DNA from 2 places in the Streptomyces sp. NPDC048171 genome. Region 2 is predicted to be linked to the other one. Evidence: riboswitches for the same ligand, from Rfam matches in the RefSeq annotation. Region 2 holds a riboswitch; the other holds the start of a gene.
What was found. A riboswitch is a leader RNA that binds a small molecule or an ion and turns the genes downstream of it on or off. The one in region 2 is predicted to bind cobalamin.
Positions count from the first base shown of each region.

Region 1: linked by a shared signal. The riboswitch ahead of ACGF3J_RS07150 (ribonucleoside-diphosphate reductase subunit alpha) and the one ahead of ACGF3J_RS32065 (hypothetical protein) in region 2 are both predicted to bind cobalamin.

Region 1 is NZ_JBIDAU010000002.1:597,418-602,154, forward strand. It holds gene ACGF3J_RS07145 (ribonucleotide-diphosphate reductase subunit beta) at 1-535, opposite strand, end outside; gene ACGF3J_RS07150 (ribonucleoside-diphosphate reductase subunit alpha) at 592-2,979, opposite strand; cobalamin riboswitch at 3,103-3,265, opposite strand; gene ACGF3J_RS07155 (GNAT family N-acetyltransferase) at 3,313-3,819, opposite strand; gene mctP (monocarboxylate uptake permease MctP) at 3,918-4,737, opposite strand, start outside.
Region 2 is NZ_JBIDAU010000013.1:39,214-43,950, reverse strand. It holds gene ACGF3J_RS32085 (class I SAM-dependent methyltransferase) at 1-265, shown strand, start outside; gene ACGF3J_RS32080 (hypothetical protein) at 642-1,079, opposite strand; gene ACGF3J_RS32075 (hypothetical protein) at 1,288-1,764, opposite strand; partial or broken gene ACGF3J_RS32070 (IS5/IS1182 family transposase) at 1,809-1,997, shown strand; cobalamin riboswitch at 2,254-2,418, shown strand; gene ACGF3J_RS32065 (hypothetical protein) at 2,561-3,484, shown strand; gene ACGF3J_RS32060 (cysteine synthase family protein) at 3,481-4,503, shown strand; gene ACGF3J_RS32055 (ATP-grasp domain-containing protein) at 4,500-4,737, shown strand, end outside.

The DNA.
Region 1 (4,737 bases), on a different contig from region 2:
GGCCCTCGATGCAGGCGGCGAAGCAGATGAGGTTCAGCAGGAAGCGGCGGCGGTCGGCCTGGTTCTCCAGGCGGTCGATCGACTCGACCGAGTCCATCCACCTGAAGCAGAACTCGGCCTTCTCGCGGATGGACGGGATGTTCTCCACGGCCGCGAAGGCGGCGTTGCGGTCCTCCGGGTCGGGCAGGTAGGTGTCCAGCAGCGTCAGATAGAACTGGACGTGGACGGCCTCCTCGAACAGCTGCCGCGACAGGTAAAGGCGCGCCTCGGGGGAGTTGATGTGCTTGTAGAGGGTGAGCACCAGGTTGTTCGCCACGATCGAGTCACCGGTGGCGAAGAAGGCCACCAGCCGGCCGATCAGGTGCTGCTCCTCGGGGCTGAGCTTCGCGAGGTCGGCGACGTCCGAGTGGAGGTCGACCTCCTCGACGTGCCAGGTGTTCTTGATGGCGTCCCGGTAGCGCTCGTAGAAGTCCGGGTAGCGCATGGGGCGCAGGGTCAGTTCGAAGCCCGGGTCGAGCAGGTTCTTGGTAGTCATCACAGTCGGCGCGGAGCGCCGTCCTCCAGGGGTGGTGGTCGGGCGACGGGCGGGCATTACTGGCAGGCCTCGCAGGACTCGGGGTTTTCAAGGGAGCAGGCGACCGCTTCGGGGTCCGGGGTGGCCTGGGCGGGGACGGTGGCGCGGCCGGCGGCACGGGCGATCCTCGTCGCCGGGCGCGAGCGTAGGTAGTACGTGGTCTTCAGGCCCTGCTTCCAGGCGTACGCGTACATCGAGGAGAGCTTCCCGATGGTCGGCGTCTCCAGGAACAGGTTCAGCGACTGGGCCTGGTCGAGGTACGGGGTGCGGGCGGCGGCCATGTCGATCAGGCCGCGCTGCGGGATCTCCCAGGCGGTGCGGTACAGCGCGCGGACGTCCGCGGGGATCCAGGAGAACTCCTGGACCGAGCCGTTGGCCTCGCGCAGCGCCTCGCGGGTGCGGGCGTCCCACACGCCGAGCCGCTTGAGGTCGTTCACCAGGTACGAGTTGACCTGGAGGAACTCGCCGGACAGCGTCTCGCGCTTGAACAGGTTGGACACCTGCGGCTCGATGCACTCGTAGACGCCCGCGATGGAGGCGATGGTGGCGGTCGGCGCGATGGCGAGCAGCAGGGAGTTGCGCAGCCCGGTGGTGGCCATGCGCTCGCGCAGCGCCGCCCAGCGCTCCGGCCAGGTGGTCTCGACGCCGTAGTGGTCGGGGTGCAGCACGCCCCGGGCGGTACGGGTCTTCTCCCAGGCCGGCAGCGGGCCGTTGCGCTCGGCGAGGTCGGTGGACGTCTCGTACGCGGCGAGCATGATCCGCTCGGCGATGCGGGTGGACAGGGCCTTCGCCTCGGGCGAGTCGAAGGGGAGGCGCAGCTGGAAGAAGACGTCCTGGAGACCCATCGCGCCCAGGCCCACCGGGCGCCAGCGGGCGTTGGAGCGGCCCGCCTGCTCGGTCGGGTAGAAGTTGATGTCGACGACCCGGTCCAGGAAGGTGACGGCGGTGCGGACGGTGGCGTCCAGCCGCTCCCAGTCGATGTCGCCCCGGGCCGCGTCGACGAACGCGCCGAGGTTGACCGAGCCCAGGTTGCAGACCGCGGTCTCGCCGTCGTCCGTGACCTCCAGGATCTCCGTGCAGAGGTTGGAGGAGTGGATGACGTTGCCGGGCTCGGCCGTCTGGTTGGCGGTGCGGTTGGCGGTGTCCTTGAAGGTCATCCAGCCGTTGCCGGTCTGCGCGAGGGTGCGCATCATGCGGCCGTACAGTTCGCGGGCGGGCAGGGTCCTGCGGGCGAGCCCGGCGGCCTCGGCCTTGCGGTAGGCCGCGTCGAACTCGGCGCCGTACAGGTCGGTCAGCTCGGGCACGTCGGCGGGCGAGAACAGCGACCACTGGCCGTCGGCGTCCACGCGGCGCATGAACTCGTCCGGGATCCAGTGCGCCAGGTTCAGGTTGTGCGTGCGGCGGGCGTCTTCGCCGGTGTTGTCCCGCAGCTCCAGGAACTCCTCGATGTCCGCGTGCCAGGTCTCCAGGTAGACCGCCGCCGCGCCCTTGCGCCGGCCGCCCTGGTTCACGGCCGCCACCGAGGCGTCCAGCGTCTTCAGGAACGGGACGATGCCGTTGGAGTGCCCGTTGGTGCCCCGGATCAGCGAACCCCGGGAGCGGACGCGGGAGTAGGCGATGCCGATGCCGCCGGCGTGCTTGGAGAGCCGGGCGACCTGGTGGAGGCGGTCGTAGAGGGAGTCCAGCTCGTCCTTGGGGGAGTCGAGGAGGTAGCAGGACGACATCTGGGCGTGCCGGGTGCCCGAGTTGAACAGGGTGGGGGAGGAGGGCAGGTAGTCGAGGTGGCTCATCAGGCCGTAGAGCGCGGTGACCTCGTCCACGGAGCGTGAGGTGTCGTCCTCGGCGAGGCCGGCGGCGACCCGCAGCATGAAGTGCTGGGGCGTTTCGACGACCTTGCGGGTGATCGGGTGCCGCAGCAGGTAGCGGCTGTGCAGGGTGCGCAGCCCGAAGTAGCCGAAGCGGTCGTCGGCGGCCCGGTCGATCGTCGCGTCCAGCCGGTCCGCGTGCTGCCGTACGAACTCGGCGGTGCGGTCGGCGATCAGGCCCTCGCGGTGCCCGGTGGCGACCGACTCGGTGAAGGACGTGACGCCCTGGGAGGCGGCCTCCACGCGGATGCCGATGGTCAGCAGCCGGGCGGCCAGCCGGGAGTAGACCGGGTCCTCGGAGATGAGACCGGCCGCCGCCTCCGTGGCCAGCTCGCGCAGCTCGGCCTCGTCCGCGTGGGCGGACCGGCCGCGCAGCGCGGCGGCGGCGACCCGGCCGGGGTCGGCGTCGGGGAGGTCGGCGGTCAGCTCGGTCAGGGTCCGCAGCAGGGCGGCACCGGGTCCGTCGGACTCCTCGGTCACCGGCATCGCTGAAGTCGTCACCGGGGTCGCTGCGGCCGGATCGGCTGGCGCGATGGTCACGTGGGGGCACTCCCTCGCTCGGCACGGGGCCTGGCGGAGGGCAGGGGGCAGCACACGAGCGCACGCGGCGTCGCGTCCACCGGCCCACTCCACGAGGCCCGGACGTCATGGCACCCGGGCCGGGAGGCCGGGCACACTGTCGGCAGGTCCTCGGACTGAGGCACGCGTGCACGTACGTCCGAGAACGTACGGATACACGCATGTACACCGTTGCGGGACAGTTCCGGATTCACACCGGATTCCCCTGCGACGACAGCGAGCACGAGCATACATCTTGTGCCGGGCTCCGCCAGCACCCCCAGATGTTGTGTCCGCCAGCGTGTCGGGGTGGTGTCAGAGCGTCAGTTCGTAGGTGAGGAGAGTGATGTCGTCCAGCTCCGGCAAGGGGTTCCAGTCGCGGTCCGGGGTGCGGGTGAAGCCCAGGCGCGCGTAGAGGCGGTGGGCGGTGCGCATGGTGGCCTGGGTGGACAGCACGACGCGCACGCAGCCCTCCACGGACCGGGCGCGGTCGACGCAGGCCCGCACGAGCGCCTCGCCGGCCCCGCGTCCGCGTGCCTCGCGGGCGACGGCGAGCATGCGTATCTCGGCCTCACCGGGCCGGGCGATGTCCGCCATGGGCCCGCCGGAGGGCACGAAGGTCACGCCGCCGAGCACCCCGCCGTCCGCCGCGGCGACCAGCACCTCGGCGGCCGCCGCCCGCTTGGCCACGGCGCGCAGCTCGTGCAGGTACGCGTCGTCGTCCCCGAAGTCGAGGAGGCCGTCGCGCAGATAGGCCTGTGCGGTGATCTCGCCGAGGGTGTCGTACTCCTCGGCCGCCGCCCGCCGGATCACGAAGTCCATGACCCCGAGTGTGCCCGACGGGTACGACAACGGGCCGCCGGATTTCTCCGACGGCCCGCTGACGAGGAAGACCTCTGCGAAGGACCTCTACGAAGGACCTAGTGCGAGGTACCCGCCGTGGCCGGCGGCAGTTCGACCTCGACGCCCGGGTCGCCCGCGTCCGCCGTGTAGTCGCTCGGCTTGGTCTCGTCGACGCCGTCGGGCGCCTTGACCGCCCGCAGGACGAAGGTCAGGACCACGGTGACCAGGATGTTCAGCACGAAGGCGGTGAGACCGATGTAACCGATCTCGCCGATGCCGGGGATCTCGTCGGAGGAGCCGCCGAAGTGCTTCTGCGTCGGGGAGGCCACACCGTACGCGGCGACCGTGCCGTAGACCATGCCGACCGCCCAGCCGCCGAGCAGCGCCCAGCGGTGGAACCAGCGCGTGAACAGGCCGCCGACCAGCGCCGGGAAGGTCTGCAGGATCCAGATGCCGCCGAGCAGCTGGAAGTTGATCGCGACCGTCTTGTCCATGCCCAGGACGAAGACCAGCGCGCCCACCTTCACCAGCAGCGACACCAGCTTGGAGACCTTGGTCTCCTGGGCCGGGGTGGCGTCCGGCTTGATGAAGTCCTTGTAGATGTTGCGGGTGAAGAGATTCGCCGCCGCGATCGACATGATCGCCGCCGGCACCAGCGCGCCGATGCCGATGGCCGCGAAGGCCACGCCCGCGAACCAGTCCGGGAACATGTTCTCGAACAGCTGCGGGATCGCCAGCTGCCCGTTCTCCACCTTGACGCCCGCCGCGATCGCCATGAAGCCCAGCAGCGCGAGCAGCCCCAGCATCAGCGAGTACAGCGGCAGGATCGTGGTGTTGCGCCGGATCACCTCACGGCTGCGGGAGGACAGCGTCGCGGTGATCGAGTGCGGGTACATG
Region 2 (4,737 bases):
CCCTCCGGGGGAACTACCGGAGCTGCTCGCCGAACAGGTACGCGTCCTGGCACCGAACGGTCTGCTCCTGGTCTCCTTCTTCGGGACCGACGGACAAGTACCGGTCCGGTTCGACCACAAGGTGGCGCCCGCCTACAGCTGGCCGGTGGATCGCCTCGCCGAACTGCTGGGCGATGCTGGGCTCGATCCCTTCGCCCGGCTGCTCCACGATCCATCCTCTGATCGGGGCTTCCTCGACACCCATCTACTGGCCCGCCGTTCGTAGCCACTGCCCAGTCCCCCCAGCCGATCGGCGCACTCCGGATTGCCAGCTCAGCCGAATCTCGCTGATCAGACCGGAATTGTCAGACACCCCCTAGTGCACCCGGGCACCGCTACTTACTGGGTTGGGCCGGGCAAACCATCGGCAAGTCGCTCCCAAGGGCGGGTTCGCGAACGCGGCTCGGGCAAACCTCCATGGAGCTCCTGCGAGATGACCTGCCGGACCACGGCATGCGACGTGAAGCAGATCTCCAGCTTGCTTGCGCCTTATCTTCGTACAGGGTTTTCCCTCCTGACTACCTGACCACCCCTCACGATCCGCAGGGGGCGGGCACCCAGCCAGTACCGCCTTTCCGCGCGCAGGTCGAGTCAGTAGTCAGTCACCTGTAGCCTGGGCAACTGCCGCACCGCAGCGTGCCGTTGATGGTGCTTAAATCATCACCACAGACACCGCAAACGACTGCCCCTTCAATGGCCGCCCGTGACTGTGCACCAATACGGTCGCCCTGAAAACCGATGACCTCGTGTACCGCGGAAAGCCCCTCAATGGGGCCGTCGTAGGACCACTCCGCCCGTCGCATCCCATCGGGGTGCTCTTCGATGATTTGCCGAGCGGTAATGTGCTGCCCTCGCGCCTCGACGTCGACACCCTTGATCGATATGGTCGCCCGCTTGACCCCGGGCTTGAATAGGTGTCGGATCAGCAGAGCGAAGACAATGCACAACGTGGCCACGATGGCAACAATGGCCACATAGTTGCCCACGAGCACCAGTAGAAAGCCCTTGACCGATTCAACGTTGCCCCCGTCCAGAATCACGTCACGACTGGTACCGAAATCTACGCCTGCCAGCGTGTAAACGGCTAGAGCGGGCAAAGCGATTCCGACCTGAACGTGTATTCGGGGGCCCACATCCACCCATCTCGACACCTCGGTTGAGCGACGGCACAAGCTGCTCGTCATGCAGCCGCCACACCTGCCTCGGTTGAGGGACATCCCGTAAACGATCTCCGACATCGGCGGTGTGCTACCCCATGACCGCGCGGGCCGCGTCCAGAAATGCCAGCCGGTTGTCCTCCAAGTAGTCACGCACGCTTTCACCGTCGGGCAGGCCCTCCCACACCGTCCGGTTGAGGTCGAGGAAGTGCGCGCGTGCCGCGTCGTGCACGGGTAGGGGGAACTGGATGCGGATGAGACGCTCCGTGACCCAGAGCCTGTTCATGACGTCCTGGGTCGCGAGGAACCAGTCGTCGGTGTCCGCCCACTCGGAGGGCCTGCTGAAGGCGAAGCGTTCGGCTTCGGCCCCCACCTCGATGAACCGCTCCAGCAGTGCCAGCCGTTCCCCGCGCCGGGCCTCCGACAGGGCGGTCCTCTGCCGTTGCTGTTCAGCGCGTTCCGCCGAGAGTTGGGTTCTGTGCTGGACGAGGTAGGACAGCGAGCCGCCGAGGGCGACGCCGCCGAGCGATATGAGTGAAACCCAGACCTGACCTGACATGGCGGTCATCGTGCCATGCGGTCGCCCCCTGGGACGATCTTGCTGCGGTTTGTGTGATCACGGTGCCCCAGCCGCCCTGGACAGCCACGTTCACCGGGCTGAGCTCACGTCAGTTCGGCAAGCTGATCACCGCTGTGGGGCGAAGGCGGGGATCCCGTACGAAGGGCCGGCCGAGGAGCAGGAGCCTGCCGCTGGAGGAACGGATTCTGCTGGTTGTCGCGTACTGGCGCACAAACCTCACCCCGTGCAGGAACTCCCGGGCACGGGCCACCACGGCGGCGGTGTGCATGTGTCGTGGGGCAACGGGTCTGGCTGTTGGGGCAGCGCTCCCCGGAGTCGTTATCCGGCCACAGCCGCCACCACAGCCGCACAGGGGGACACTTTTCGTCCCGCCCTCCACATTCAAGACAACCGTCGAAGCCGCACTGTCGCAGGCGTAGGAGCGCCCCTACGCTGATGAACGCAGTCGGTTCGCGCCTCCCGCCCGTTCGGGCGCCCGGTGGCGCGACGCAAGAGGGAACCCGGTGCGAATCCGGGGCTGTCCCGCAGCGGTGAGTGGGAACGGAAGCCGTCGATGTCACTGGGCCCGTCAGGGCCGGGGAAGAGACGGCCGGTAGGTGTCCGCCCTTCCGGTGGACGTGCCCGCGAGTCCGAAGACCTGCCACTGCGCCCGCGTCCCGCGCGGGCTGTGCACGTGACCTCGTGGACTGGGTCGGCGGTATGGGCGGTCGTACGTCGTGCGTCGTACGGGTGGCCGCGCCTCCTTCCCCGTCGGCGTTCAAGGCCCGGTGCGGAGGAGGATGGTGTGCGGGACCCAGCCGGTTCGCGTCTGCCGTACCGACCCCGGGAGCCGGACGTGGACGGCGGCACGGTGTCCGGTGTCTGCCAGGGCACTCTGGGTGAGCTGTACCAAGGGCCGTCGCGAGTCGGCGCCGATCCCGGGATCGCGGTGGTGTCCTTTCCCGTGGACCGCCACTCGTGGGTCTATTTCACTCCGCGGACGGCGGCCGGTCCCCCGCCGCACGCACCGCCGCTCGGGAAGAAGTCGGCGGAAGCGGCCCGGCTCTTCCTGGACCACTACGGCCTCACTCTGCCCCCCGGTGACTGGCACACCCACTCCGAACTGCCGGTGGGCGTGGGTATGGCCAGTTCGACGGCGGACATCGTGGCGACCCTGCGCTGCCTGTTCCGCGTCTTCTCCCTGCCGTACGACACGGAGGTGATCCGCGGCGTCCTGGCGCGGATCGAGCGCTCCGACAGCGTCTTCCTCGACGAGTTCGCCCTGTACCTCAGCGGCCGGCACCGGGTGGTGCGGCGGCTGGGACCCGATGTCGGCTTCCACACCGCCTACGTCACGGAACCCGGCACGGTGGACACCGCCGCCGTCACTCCTCTGCTACTGGACCACTACCGGCGCCGCGGCGAGGAGTACCAGCGGTGTCTGACCGATCTGGTGAAGGGCTTCGACTCGGGTGACCCGGCCGCCGTCGCCCGTGCCGCGACGGTCAGCGCCGCGTTGTCCCAGGAGGTGCTGCCCAAGGCCACCTTCGGCAGCCTGCAAGCCCATCGTGAGCGGTTCGGCGCCGACGGCGTCTTCGTCGCCCACACCGGCTGCCTGGCCGGCTATCTCTTCGCCTCGCGCCCAGGCGCCCAGGTCAAGTCCGACCTCTCCGCGTTCTTCCGCTCGATCGGCCACCAGTGCACCTTCGCCCAAGGAGGCTACGGGTGATCCACCCCCACATCGCCGACGCCCTGAAAGCCCCGGACCTAGTACGGCTCAGCGACGGGCTGGTCCTGCTGCGGTTCGAGTCGATGAAGATCTACTCGGCTCTGGCCGCCGTCCGCCATCTGCTGGAGCGGGGCACCGTCCGCCCGGGGCAGACCCTGATCGACAGCTCCAGCGGCATCTACGCCTACGCCCTCGCCCTGGCCTGCCACCGGTACGGCATGCGGTGCCACATCGTCGCGTCCACCACCGTCGACGCCACCACCCTCGCCCAACTGGAGGTCCTCGGCAGCACCGTGGAACAGGTCAGACCGTCGCGGAACCTCAAGCTCGACCAGGAACTGAGGGTGCGACGGGTGCGCGAGATCCTCGCCGAGCGTCCAGGTCACCACTGGATGCGTCAGTACCACGACGACGTCCACTACCTCGGCTACCAGGAGGTCGCCGACCGGATCGCGGCGGAGTTCCCGGACACGCCGCTGACCGTGGTCGGCGGTGTGGGCTCCGGAGCCTCGACCGGCGGCATCGTCGAGCGCCTGCGCGGCTCGAACCCCTCGGTGCGTCTGGTCGGTGTCCAGCCCTTCGGGAGCGTCACCTTCGGCAGCCAGGACCATCACGATCCCGAGGCGATCATCGCCGGCATCGGCTCGTCCATCGCCTTCGACAACGTCCGGCACCATCTCTACGACACCGTGCACTGGCTGGACTTCACCCACGCCATGTCCGGTGCCGTCGCCCTGCTGCGCGAGCACGCGGTGTTCGCCGGGCTGTCCACCGGTGCCGGCTACCTCACGGCGACGTACGAGAGCCGCCGTCATCCCGACCGGCTGCACCTGGTGATCGGGGCCGACACCGGACACCGGTACGTGGAGCGCGTCTTCGCCAGGCACTCCGAGGCTCTGGAACCGGCTGCGCTGAAACCCGTCGAGGTCCGCAGTCCGGAGGAGATGGCCATGCCCTGGTCGAGGATGACGTGGCAGCGCACCGGCTGCCCGGCCGACCGGAAGGAGCGTGCCGCATGACCGTGGCCTGCCTGGAGTCACTGACCTTCGGCCTCGGCCATCTGGTCCGCGCCGCCGACCGGCTCGGTGAGCGCCTGGTGCTCCTCACCCGGGATCCCGCCTACTACGCCTACGAACTGGACCGGCTGCCCGCCGGCGCCCTCGAAGTCGTCGTGACCGACACCTTCGACGTGGAGCGGGTCGCCGCTCTGCTCCACCGCACCCCTCGGCTGGGCGGTCTGATCAGTTCGACCG